DNA from 2 places in the Streptomyces sp. NPDC060028 genome. Region 2 is predicted to be linked to the other one. Evidence: riboswitches for the same ligand, from Rfam matches in the RefSeq annotation. Region 2 holds a riboswitch; the other holds the start of a gene.
The links. Region 2 has a riboswitch for glycine ahead of gcvP (aminomethyl-transferring glycine dehydrogenase). Riboswitches for the same ligand answer to the same signal wherever they lie in the genome.
Positions count from the first base shown of each region.

Region 1: another riboswitch for glycine. It lies ahead of gcvT (glycine cleavage system aminomethyltransferase GcvT); the one in region 2 lies ahead of gcvP (aminomethyl-transferring glycine dehydrogenase).

Region 1 covers NZ_JBHWVJ010000024.1:71,580-77,348, forward strand. The annotation lists gene ACFWBF_RS14745 (enhanced serine sensitivity protein SseB C-terminal domain-containing protein) at 27-767, opposite strand; gene ACFWBF_RS14750 (enhanced serine sensitivity protein SseB) at 853-1,590, opposite strand; gene ACFWBF_RS14755 (AAA family ATPase) at 1,696-2,394, opposite strand; glycine riboswitch at 2,531-2,634, shown strand; gene gcvT (glycine cleavage system aminomethyltransferase GcvT) at 2,813-3,928, shown strand; gene gcvH (glycine cleavage system protein GcvH) at 4,029-4,409, shown strand; gene glyA (serine hydroxymethyltransferase) at 4,425-5,681, shown strand.
Region 2 covers NZ_JBHWVJ010000079.1:7,720-13,488, reverse strand. The annotation lists gene gcvP (aminomethyl-transferring glycine dehydrogenase) at 1-2,501, opposite strand, end outside; glycine riboswitch at 2,698-2,796, opposite strand; gene ACFWBF_RS29560 (PRC-barrel domain-containing protein) at 2,910-3,278, shown strand; gene ACFWBF_RS29555 (DNA polymerase IV) at 3,275-4,729, opposite strand; gene ACFWBF_RS29550 (MerR family transcriptional regulator) at 4,784-5,422, opposite strand; gene ACFWBF_RS29545 (bifunctional nuclease family protein) at 5,625-5,769, opposite strand, start outside.

The DNA of each region.
Region 1 (5,769 bases), on a different contig from region 2:
TTCGGACGTGATGTCTTGACATGCGGTCAGTAGGACGGGGCCTGGCCCTCGCGGTCGTAGAACGGCCGCGTCTGCGCGCGCAGCCACATCGCCACGGGGTCGTGCTCGTCCGCCAGCGCCACCGTGCACACCGGCACTCCCTCGGGCACCGCGCCGACCGACTGGCGCATCATCTCCCGTACGGACTCCAGCGCGGGCGCGGAGGCGTCGTACAGGTCGAGCCCCACCGCGAGGTACGGGGAGCCCAGCGCGGGCTGCACCCAGGCGCGCCGCAGCGAGCGCACGGCGGGTGTGCGGTGCGCGTGCTGGGTGAGCAGGCCGTAGAACTGCGGGAGCTCGATGGCGGGCTCGGACAGCCGCAGCGGTCCGGCCGGCATCCGGTCCAGGCCGGTCGCGATCCGGCGCAGGTCGGCCCACGGGATGCCGACGCCGCCGCCCTGGGCGTGCGGATTGAGCCACAGGCCCCAGCGGTCGGGGTAGAGGGCGCGGGCGATGTCCCGGCCGGTGACCACCTCGTAGCCGCGGTTCCAGCCGCTGGCGGCCAGCTCCTGCGGGGAGGTCACGCAGGGCGCGTAACCCAGGCCCTCGACCTCCATGCCCGCGTACTGGGCGTCCGGGGAACCCGGCTGCCCCTGCCAGAGCAGCATCCACAGCCGGCCCTCGGCGAGGGCGTGCAGCATTGACTCGTAGCTCTCATAGCGCCCGGGAGTCACCTGGCGCAGCATGTGCTCGACCTGCCCGGCCGCGGCCGTGCCTGACGCACTCACCCGGTACCCCCCTCTTCGTCCGCCCGTCGTCCACGCGTGCCCAGGCCACGCGTGCGGCCAGGAGATGTAACCAGCTTAATCGGGTCTACGGCAGGTAGAAGGGGCGTACGCGCGTAACGATGAAGTCGGTGACGGGGTCCTGGACCGCGTCCAGGAGGATCAACTGCACGGGCCAGGGCGCCGGAACCCGGGTCAGGGCCCGGCCCAGCGCCTCCATCGGGGCGTTTCGCATCTCGGGCTCCCATCCCACCAGCTGGACGCCGACGTAGAGCTCGGGCGCGCCGCCCTCGACGCTGGCGAGGCAGCGGGACGCGGAGGCGACCACGCCGGTGGCGCGGAACTCCTCGGCGGCGGCGGCCAGGAAGTCGACCGGGTCCTCCTGCCAGTCGGGCTCGTAGAGCCGCACCCGGCCGCCGGTGGCGGCGCCGTCGAGGGGAGAACGGCCGGTGCGGCAGAGTTCCGCGACGGCGGGCGGGGGCAGGGGGACGCCGACCGCGCCCTCGGGGTTCACGGCGATGCCGAGCTGCGGGGGCAGGCCGCGGGCGAACTCGACGGCCGGGGCGACCGCGAAGGCCATGGCGGGGCCGGCGCAGGCGCGGAACTGTGCCTCGGAGCTGTAGACCGGGACGTACGCCGCGCCGGCGATCTCCATGGTCGGGAGGGTGAGGGCGGCGCGCTCGGGCCCGCCGCCGTCGGGCAGCGGGACCCATACGTGGCTGCGCCCCAGTACCTCCAGGATCCGGGCTCCGGCATCGGCCTGCCCCAGCGCCGCGCCGAGCACGTGCTCCAGCTCATTTCCCGGCCAGCCGCCGCCGCTCTGCATGTGCGTGTGCCCTTCGGTTGGGTCCCGGTGTGTCGTCGCCCCGAGGCTATCGGCCCCGGCCCGGCCCCCGCGGCCCGGCCTCGCCCCGGGGCTCCGAGGCGGAGATCAGCCGTGGAAGGCGATGCGGGTCACCGCGGCGGCCGAGCGGCGGTCCAGGAGCACCACCGAGGCGCAGCCGGGCGGGAGGTGGCCGGCTTCCGCGTCGCTCAGCAGCCGCGCCACCGCGCCGCGGTGGCGGGCGAAGGCGTACGCCGAGACGCCCCGGCCCCGCGCGGCCTGGCCGGACAGCGCCTCCTGCGCGGTGGTGTCCAGCAGCAGCAGGTGCAGCGCCCGGCCCCGGCGCCGCGCGGCCGCCGCGAGCAGGCCCCGTACCCAGCTCTGCGTACCGCAGTCGTGGACGACGACCGAGGCACCGGAGCGCAGGGTCCGCCACAGGCCGCGGTAGTGGGCGACGCGGACCAGCGGCCGGTAGACGGCGTACGGCAGCGCCCCCGGCATCCGCCGCTCCCAGCGCTCGCGGGTGTCCTGGGAGTCGATCGCCCCGCCCTCGGCCGCCGCCCGCTTGATCAGTGTGCTCTTGCCGCCGCCCGGCAGTCCGGACACCACCACGATGTCCCCCTCGGCGAAGCCGAGCCGCTGCGGGCCGCGCACCCCCGGACCGCGCAGGTCCCGTACCGGCCCGCGGGCGGCCTCGCGCACGCGTCCGCGCTGCGCCGGCACCCCCGCCACGGACCCCGTCGCCGCCAGCGCTCCGAATCTCCGCACAGTGCTCGCCTCCCCCGAATCGGGCTCCTGGGAGCCCATGCCCACTGAGTGTAAAGAGACGGTAATCCGGCAGCCCCGGTTCCGGTCCGTACGCTCTTTCGACCCCCCACGCCCAATCCCCGCCGCACCGTGCAATGATGTGCGCCATCTGGACACCAACTGCATACCGGCCGCTTGAATCCGCGCGGGAGAGTCCCGGCACGCCGCAAGGCCGTGTCCGGGCGCCGAAGGAGCAAGTACCTCCCTTGAATCTCTCAGGCCCCGTACCGCGTGGATGAGGCAGATCTGAAAAGCGAGCCGCGCCACCCGTCTCCGTGACACCGGCGTGCGCTCCACCCAAGGTGCAAGTCGACGATCCCCCGGCATCCGGGGCTCTCGGCGAACCTCTCAGGTTCCGATGACAGATGGGGAGGATCCTCCTCGTCATGTCATGCCCTGGGACCCGGGAGCCACACCCATGAGCACTGCCCCCCGCCTGACCGCCCTCGATGCGCTGCACCGTTCCCTCGGTGCGACCATGACCGACTTCGCGGGCTGGGACATGCCCCTGCGGTACGCGAGCGAGCGCGACGAGCACAACGCCGTCCGCACCAAGGCCGGTCTGTTCGACCTCTCCCACATGGGCGAGATCACCCTGACCGGCCCGGAGGCCGTCAAGGCCCTGGACCACGCGCTGGTCGGCAACATCTCCACCGTCGGCGTCGGCCGCGCCCGCTACACGCACATCTGCCAGGAGGACGGCGGGATCGTCGACGACCTGATCGTCTACCGCCTGGGCGAGACCGAGTACATGGTCGTCGCCAACGCCTCCAACGCCCAGGTCGTCCTCGACGCCCTCACCGAGCGCGCCGCCGGCTTCGACACCGAGGTCCGCGACGACCGCGACGCGTACGCCCTGCTCGCCGTCCAGGGCCCCGAGTCCCCCGGCATCCTGGCGTCCCTGACCGACGCCGACCTGGACGGGCTGAAGTACTACGCCGGCCTGCCGGGCACCGTCGCGGGCGTGCCCGCGCTGATCGCGCGTACGGGCTACACCGGCGAGGACGGCTTCGAGCTGTTCGTCTCCCCCGAGCACGCCGTGGAGCTGTGGCAGGCGCTGACCAAGGCCGGCGAGGGCGTCGGCCTGGTCCCGGCCGGCCTGTCCTGCCGCGACACCCTGCGCCTGGAAGCGGGCATGCCGCTGTACGGGCACGAGCTGACCACCTCCCTCACCCCGTTCGACGCGGGCCTGGGCCGGGTCGTGAAGTTCGAGAAGGAGGGCGACTTCGTGGGCCGCGCCGCCCTGGAGGCCGCCGCCGAGCGGGCCGCCACCAACCCGCCGCGCAAGCTGGTCGGTCTGATCGCCGAGGGCCGCCGCGTCCCGCGCGCCGGCTTCCCGGTCGTGGCCGGCGGCCAGGTCATCGGCGAGGTCACCTCGGGCGCCCCGTCCCCGACGCTGGGCAAGCCGATCGCGATGGCGTACGTCGACGCGGCACACGCCGCGCCCGGCACCTCCGGCGTCGGCGTGGACATTCGCGGTACGCATGAGCCGTACGAGGTCGTGGCCCTGCCGTTCTACAAGCGGCAGAAGTAGCCCGTACGCGGCGCTGCCGCACGGGTACCCCGTGCAGCGCCGTCTCAGTACCCAAGACCACCGTTCGTATCCACTCCCCCGCATCCAGGAGAATCAGGTCATGAGCAACCCCCAGCAGCTGCGTTTCAGCAAGGAGCACGAGTGGCTCTCGGGCGCCGTGGACGGCGTCTCGACCGTCGGCATCACGGAGTTCGCGGCCAACGCGCTCGGTGACGTCGTCTACGCCCAGCTCCCCGAGGTCGGCGACACGGTGACCGCGGGCGAGACCTGCGGCGAGCTGGAGTCGACCAAGTCGGTCAGCGACCTGTACTCCCCCGTCACCGGTGAGGTCGTCGAGGCCAACCAGGACGTCGTGGACGACCCGTCGCTGGTGAACTCGGCTCCGTTCGAGGGCGGCTGGCTCTTCAAGGTGCGCGTCACGGAGGAGCCGGCCGACCTGCTCTCCGACGACGAGTACGCCAAGCTCACCGCCGGTAACTGACCCCAGGGGACCCTGATGTCTGTACTGAACACCCCTCTCCACGAGCTCGACCCGGACGTCGCCGCCGCCGTCGACGCCGAGCTCGTGCGCCAGCAGTCGACCCTGGAAATGATCGCGTCGGAGAACTTCGCTCCGGTCGCCGTCATGGAGGCCCAGGGCTCGGTCCTGACCAACAAGTACGCCGAGGGCTACCCCGGCCGCCGCTACTACGGCGGCTGCGAGCACGTCGACGTGGTCGAGCAGATCGCGATCGACCGCATCAAGGCGCTGTTCGGCGCCGAGGCCGCGAACGTGCAGCCCCACTCGGGTGCGCAGGCGAACGCGGCCGCGATGTTCGCGCTGCTGAAGCCGGGCGACACGATCATGGGCCTGAGCCTGGCCCACGGCGGTCACCTGACCCACGGCATGAAGATCAACTTCTCCGGCAAGCTCTACAACGTGGTCCCGTACCACGTCGACGAGTCCGGCCAGGTGGACATGGCCGAGGTCGAGCGCCTCGCCAAGGAGTCCAAGCCGCAGCTGATCGTCGCCGGCTGGTCCGCCTACCCGCGCCAGCTGGACTTCGCCGCCTTCCGCCGCATCGCGGACGAGGTCGGCGCGTACCTGATGGTCGACATGGCGCACTTCGCGGGCCTGGTCGCCGCGGGTCTGCACCCGAACCCGGTGCCGCACGCCCACGTCGTGACCACCACCACGCACAAGACCCTCGGCGGTCCGCGCGGCGGTGTCATCCTGTCGACGCAGGAGCTGGCCAAGAAGATCAACTCCGCGGTCTTCCCGGGTCAGCAGGGCGGCCCGCTGGAGCACGTGATCGCCGCCAAGGCGGTCTCCTTCAAGGTCGCGGCCTCGGAGGAGTTCAAGGAGCGCCAGGTGCGCACCCTCGAAGGCGCGAAGATCATCGCCGAGCGCCTGGTGCAGCCCGACGTCACCGAGGTCGGCGTCTCCGTCCTGTCCGGCGGCACCGACGTGCACCTGGTCCTGGTCGACCTGCGCAACTCCGAGCTGGACGGCCAGCAGGCCGAGGACCGGCTCCACGAGATCGGCATCACGGTCAACCGGAACGCCATCCCGAACGACCCGCGGCCGCCGATGGTCACCTCGGGCCTGCGGATCGGTACGCCGGCCCTGGCGACGCGCGGTTTCGGCGCCGAGGACTTCACCGAGGTCGCGGAGATCATCGCGGCCGCGCTGAAGCCGGCGTACGACGGCGACGACCTCAAGGCGCGCGTCTCCGCGCTCGCCGCGAAGTTCCCGCTGTACCCGACGCTCTAGGCGACGGCCTGGGAGGGCCCGGCCTTGTTTGTACAGGGCCGGGCCCTTTTTCATGACCAAAGCCCCGGGTGGATGCGGCCCATTGCCA
Region 2 (5,769 bases):
ATGTCGTCCACGCTGACACCCGTCTCCTTCGACAGCGGGCGCAGGTCGATGATGCACTCGTGCGCGACCAGGTCGCCCGGACCGGTGTAGAGCACCGGGTAGTGCGGCTCCAGGCGCTTGGCGATGTAGTTCGCACCGAGCACGGCCACCTGGGTGGCGCGCTTGAGGCCCTCGCCACCCATCAGGCGTACGTACGACCAGGAGATCGGCAGGATGCCGGCCGAACCCCACGGCGCGGCCGAGATCGGACCGACGCCCGTCTCGGGGCCGGCGGTCGGCTGCAGCGGGTGGTTCGGCAGGTACGGGGCCAGGTGCGCCCGGACGCCGACCGGGCCGACGCCCGGACCGCCGCCGCCGTGCGGGATGCAGAAGGTCTTGTGCAGGTTCAGGTGCGAGACGTCGCCGCCGAAGTGACCCGGCTTGGCCAGGCCCACCAGGGCATTGAGGTTGGCGCCGTCCACGTAGACCTGGCCGCCGGCCTCGTGCACCTGGGCGCAGATGTCGGCGACGTGCTCCTCGAACACACCGTGGGTCGAGGGGTAGGTGATCATCAGCACGGCGAGCTCGTCGCGGTACTGCTCGATCTTGGCGCGCAGGTCGGCCGCGTCCACCTCGCCGTCGTCGGCGGTCTTGACGACGACGACCTTCATGCCGGCCATCACGGCGCTGGCGGCGTTGGTGCCGTGCGCGGAGGACGGGATGAGGCAGATGGTGCGCTGCTCGTCGCCGTTCGCACGGTGGTACGCGCGGACCGCGAGCAGACCGGCGAGCTCACCCTGGGAGCCGGCGTTCGGCTGGATGGAGACCTTGTCGTAGCCGGTGACCTCGCAGAGACGTTCCTCCAGCTCGGTGATGAGCGTGAGGTACCCCTCGGCCTGGTCCACCGGGGCGAACGGGTGCAGCTGGCCGAATTCGGGCCAGGTGACCGGCTCCATCTCAGTGGTCGCGTTGAGCTTCATGGTGCAGGAGCCCAGCGGGATCATGCCGCGGTCCAGCGCGTAGTCCTTGTCCGAGAGCTTGCGCAGGTAGCGCAGCATCGCGGTCTCGGAACGGTGCTGGTGGAAGACCGGGTGCGTCAGGTACGCGTCCGAGCGCAGCAGCCCCTCGGGCAGCGCGTCGGCGGTGGCCCCGTCGAGCGCCTCGATGTCGGCGGTGACTCCGAAGGAGGCCCAGACGGCCTCGATGTCGGCGCGCAGGGTCGTTTCGTCACAGGAGACGGAGACGAGGTCGGCGTCGACCTGGTACAGGTTGACCCCGCCCTCGCGGGCGGCGGCGACGACCTCGGCCGCGCGGCCCGGCACCCGGGCGGTGATCGTGTCGAAGTACGCGCCGTGCACGACCTCGACCCCGCCCGCGGTCAGACCGGCGGCGAGCAGGGCTGCGTAGCGGTGGGTGCGGCGGGCGATCGTCCGCAGCCCGTCCGGCCCGTGGTAGACGGCGTACATGCCGGCCATGACGGCGAGCAGCACCTGGGCGGTACAGATGTTGCTGGTGGCCTTCTCGCGGCGGATGTGCTGCTCACGGGTCTGCAGGGCCAGGCGGTAGGCCTTGTTGCCGTCCGCGTCCACCGAGACGCCGACGAGGCGGCCGGGCAGCGAGCGGGCGTGCTTGGCCTGGACGGCCATGTAGCCGGCGTGCGGACCGCCGAAGCCCATCGGCACACCGAAGCGCTGCGTGGTGCCGACGGCGATGTCCGCGCCCAGCTCACCGGGGGAGGTCAGCAGGGTCAGGGCGAGCAGGTCGGCCGAGACGGTGACGATGGCACCGAGCTCGTGCGCCTGGTCGATGACCGGCTTGATCTCCCGCACGGCGCCGGAGGCGCCCGGGTACTGGAGCAGTACGCCGAACACACCGCGCTCGGCGATCTCCGCGGGGATGCCCTCGGACAGGTCGGCGACGACGATCTCGACCCCGACCGGCTCGGCGCGGGTCTCGATCACGGCGATGGTCTGCGGCAGCGCATCGGCGTCGATCAGGAAGACGCCGTCCTTGACCTTGCCCACGCGACGGGCCAGGGACATGGCCTCGGCGGCCGCGGTGCCCTCGTCGAGCAGCGAGGCGCCGGAGGTCGGCAGACCGGTCAGGTCGGCGACGACGGTCTGGAAGTTCAGCAGCGCCTCGAGGCGGCCCTGCGAGATCTCGGGCTGGTACGGCGTGTACGCGGTGTACCAGGCCGGGTTCTCCATCACGTTGCGCAGGATCACCGGCGGCGTGAAGGTGCCGTAGTAGCCCAGGCCGATCATCGGGGAGAGGACCTGGTTCCGGTCGGCGAGGAGCCGCAGCTCGGCCAGCACCTCGGCCTCGGTGCGCGCCTCGGGCAGGTTCAGCGCGGCAGCGGTCTTGATCACATCCGGTACCGCGGCGGCGGTCAGTTCGTCCAGGGAGCCGTAGCCCACCTGGGCGAGCATCTTCGCCTGCGCCTCGGCATCCGGGCCGATGTGGCGCTGCTCGAAGGGGATGCCTCGCTCCAGCTGGGAGAGCGGAATGCGGTTGGCGGTCATGTACGGAGGCCTCCTGGTCGTACGACCTGCGAGGGGCACCACGGCGCGGGCACCCGGACGGCCTCCCCCTCTGTCATCTCAACCTGAGAGCTTCACCGGAGTCGCGGGCAGGCCCGTGAGCTCCGGCTTTCACCGTCGGTGAGGAGGGGAACCGGCACTGCGCGCCCGGTACCCGCCCCTGCTTTCCAGAGTGGCCTCGTCACGTGCGGTACGTATGCCTGAGAGATTCCGGGGAGGATTTGCTCCTTCGGCGCCTCCGTCACGTTCACTCGGAGGACTCTCCCGCACAGGGTCAACAGCCGTCACCCAGCCTACCAGCGAGGATCTGGGCACTCCCTCGAGTGGCCCCCTCTCCGGAAATGCACTTTTGTAGTCATTACGGAGGAGTTGCGACCATATGGAGGGACCGTGCAGACCGACATCGATCCGCGCAGCCTGATCGGCCGCAAGGCGTTCGACCGCAATGGGACCAAGATCGGCACCATCGACGAGGTCTACCTCGACGATGCCACGGGAGTTCCGGAATGGGCCGCCGTCCGGACCGGCCTGTTCAGCCGGGACGCCTTCGTCCCCCTGGAACCGAGCGAGCTGGTGGGCGACACCCTGCGGGTGCCCTTCGAGCGCTCGCTCATCCGCGACGCCCCGGACTTCGGCGTCGGCCGCCACCTCTCGCCCGAACAGGAGCTGCAGCTCTACCACCACTACGGCCTGGACATCGCCGTCCCCTCCGACTTCCAGCGCGACTTCGGGCGCCTGGCGGGCGAGGACACCCCTTAGGGATCACACGACTCCCCGACCAGGGGCAGCGGATCGGACGGCTCCAGCTCGGGGTCGTCCACCAGGAACGTCCGCACCCGGCCCGGCTGCGACCCGGGCCGCTCGAACCGCACGGTCACCCGCCCGACCCCGCTCCCCTGCACCCACCCGGGCCCGTACACCGCGTGCAGTACGTCGCTCCCGGCCGCCCAGCGGCGCTCGGGAGCGGGCTCGGGGTCCGCGGGCCCCGGAGTCTCACCCGGGCCCTCACCCGGCCCGATGCCCGGCCCGATGCCCGGCCCGGTGCCACCGCCGTCGGCAGCGTCGTTCACCCCACCGGCCGCACCGGCCCCGAGCGTCCCACCGGCCTCGTCCTCCCCGTCGGCCACGGCGACCAGCGACGCGGCCTGGGCGAAGAGGTCCTCCTGCGTGTAGTCGGCCAGCCCCGTCACCCCAACCCCCAGCAGCCGCACCCCGCCCGTGGTGTCCACCGACTCCAGCAGCCGCGCTGCCGCCTCCCGCACCACCGCCGGGTCGTCCGTCGGCCCGCGCAGCGTCTCCGACCGGGTCAGCGTCGAGAAGTCGTAGCGGCGCACCTTCAGCACGATCGTGCGCCCCGAGTGCCCTGACTCCCGCAGCCGCCGCACACACCGGTCGGCGAGCCGCTGCACCTCGCCCCGGATCCGCACCCGGTCGTGGATGTCCACGTCGAAGGTGTCCTCGACCGACACCGATTTCGCATCGCGCTCGGCCACCACCGGCCGCTCGTCCAGCCCCAGCGCCATCCGGTACAGCCCGACCCCGTGCGAGCGCCCCACCATCCGGACCAGCTCGTCCTCACCCGCCTCGGCGAGCTCTCCCACCGTCGTGATCCCGGCCCGCCGCAGGTGCTCCCCCGTGGCCGGCCCGACCCCGGGCAGGGTCCGTACCGACATCGGCGCCAGCAGCTCGCGCTCCGTGCCCACCTCGATCAGCAGCAGACCGTTCGGCTTGGCCTCCTCCGAGGCCACCTTGGCCAGCATCTTGGAGCCGGCCAGCCCCACCGACCCGCTGAGCCCGGTCGCGGCCCGGATGTCCGCCCTGAGCCGCTCACCGACGACCCGCGCGCCCTGGGCGTCGAAGGCGACCCCGCCGGCCTCCAGGTCCACGAAGGCCTCGTCCAGGCTGAGCGGCTCCACCAGCGGCGACAGCTCCCGCAGCAGGGCCATGACCACGTCGCTGACCGCCCGGTACAGGCTGAAGCGCGGGATCAGATAGGCGCCGTTCGGGCACAGCCTGCGCGCCTGGGCCGTCGGCATCGCCGAGTGCACCCCGAAGCGCCTGGCCTCGTACGAGGCGGTCGCGACGACCCCGCGCGGCCCGAGCCCGCCGACGATGACGGCCTTGCCGCGCAGGCTCGGCTTCGCCGCCTGCTCCACGGCGGCGTAGAAGGCGTCCATGTCCAGGTGCAGGATCGTCGGGGCGGCTCTCACAGCACCGATGCTGCACTACGCCACTGACAATCCGGGGGCGGGACCCGGTCCGCCTCAGACGGCCCGGTTGCGGCGCGCGGCGAGCTCGTCGGCCGGGTTGTGCCCGACCACCGTCTCGCCGGTGTCCACGCGCTCCCCGTGGAGCTGCGAGAGGGCATTCTCGACGTCCCGCCAGACCACGCCGACGGCGATGCCGAAGATTCCCTGCCCGCCCTGGAGCAGGGTCACCACCTGGTCCGGCGAGGTGCACTCGTACACGGTGGCGCCGTCGCTCATCAACGTCATGCGCTCAAGGTCCGAGAAACCGCGGTCGCGCAGGTGCTGCACGGCGGCGCGGATGTTCTGCAGCGCCACCCCGGTGTCCAGGAAACGCTTGACGATCTTGAGGACGACGACGTCCCGGAAGCTGTACAGCCGCTGTGTGCCCGACCCGTACGCGGGACGCACACTGGGCTCCACCAGCCCGGTCCGCGCCCAGTAGTCCAGCTGCCGGTACGTGATGCCGGCCGCGGCGCACGCCGTAGGCCCCCGGTACCCCACCTGCTCGGGCGCCGGCTCGCCGCCCAGCGGTCCGACCGGCGTCGACTCCGGCTGACGGCGCGCGGAGCCCACCGCACCGCCGTGCAGCGGGTACGGTCCACCGTCACTCCGTGCGGGGGTGCCCCCGGTCGTACCGTCGCCCGTGATCCTCACGCCGACCCTCCGTCCTTGACCTGCCACCTCGAAGGTAGGCAGTCACCAGGGGTGCGTCAACGATCGCCACACTCGGCACGCCGAGTGATAATCACCCTGAGAGTGGTTTCCCGTACCCCGTTGCCGGGAAAGGCTATTCGAATGGGCTGATTTTCCCCGGAGGATGCCCGGCGATACCCGGCGGATACCCGGGCCGACGCGGTCACTGGGGCCCGGTACCGAAGTCCTCCGGCGAGATCTGGTCGAGGAACTCGCGGAACTTCTCCACCTCGTCCTCCTGCTCGTCCGGAATGGCGATTCCGGCGTCGTCCAGCACGCCGTCACTGCCGTAGATCGGCGTCCCCGTC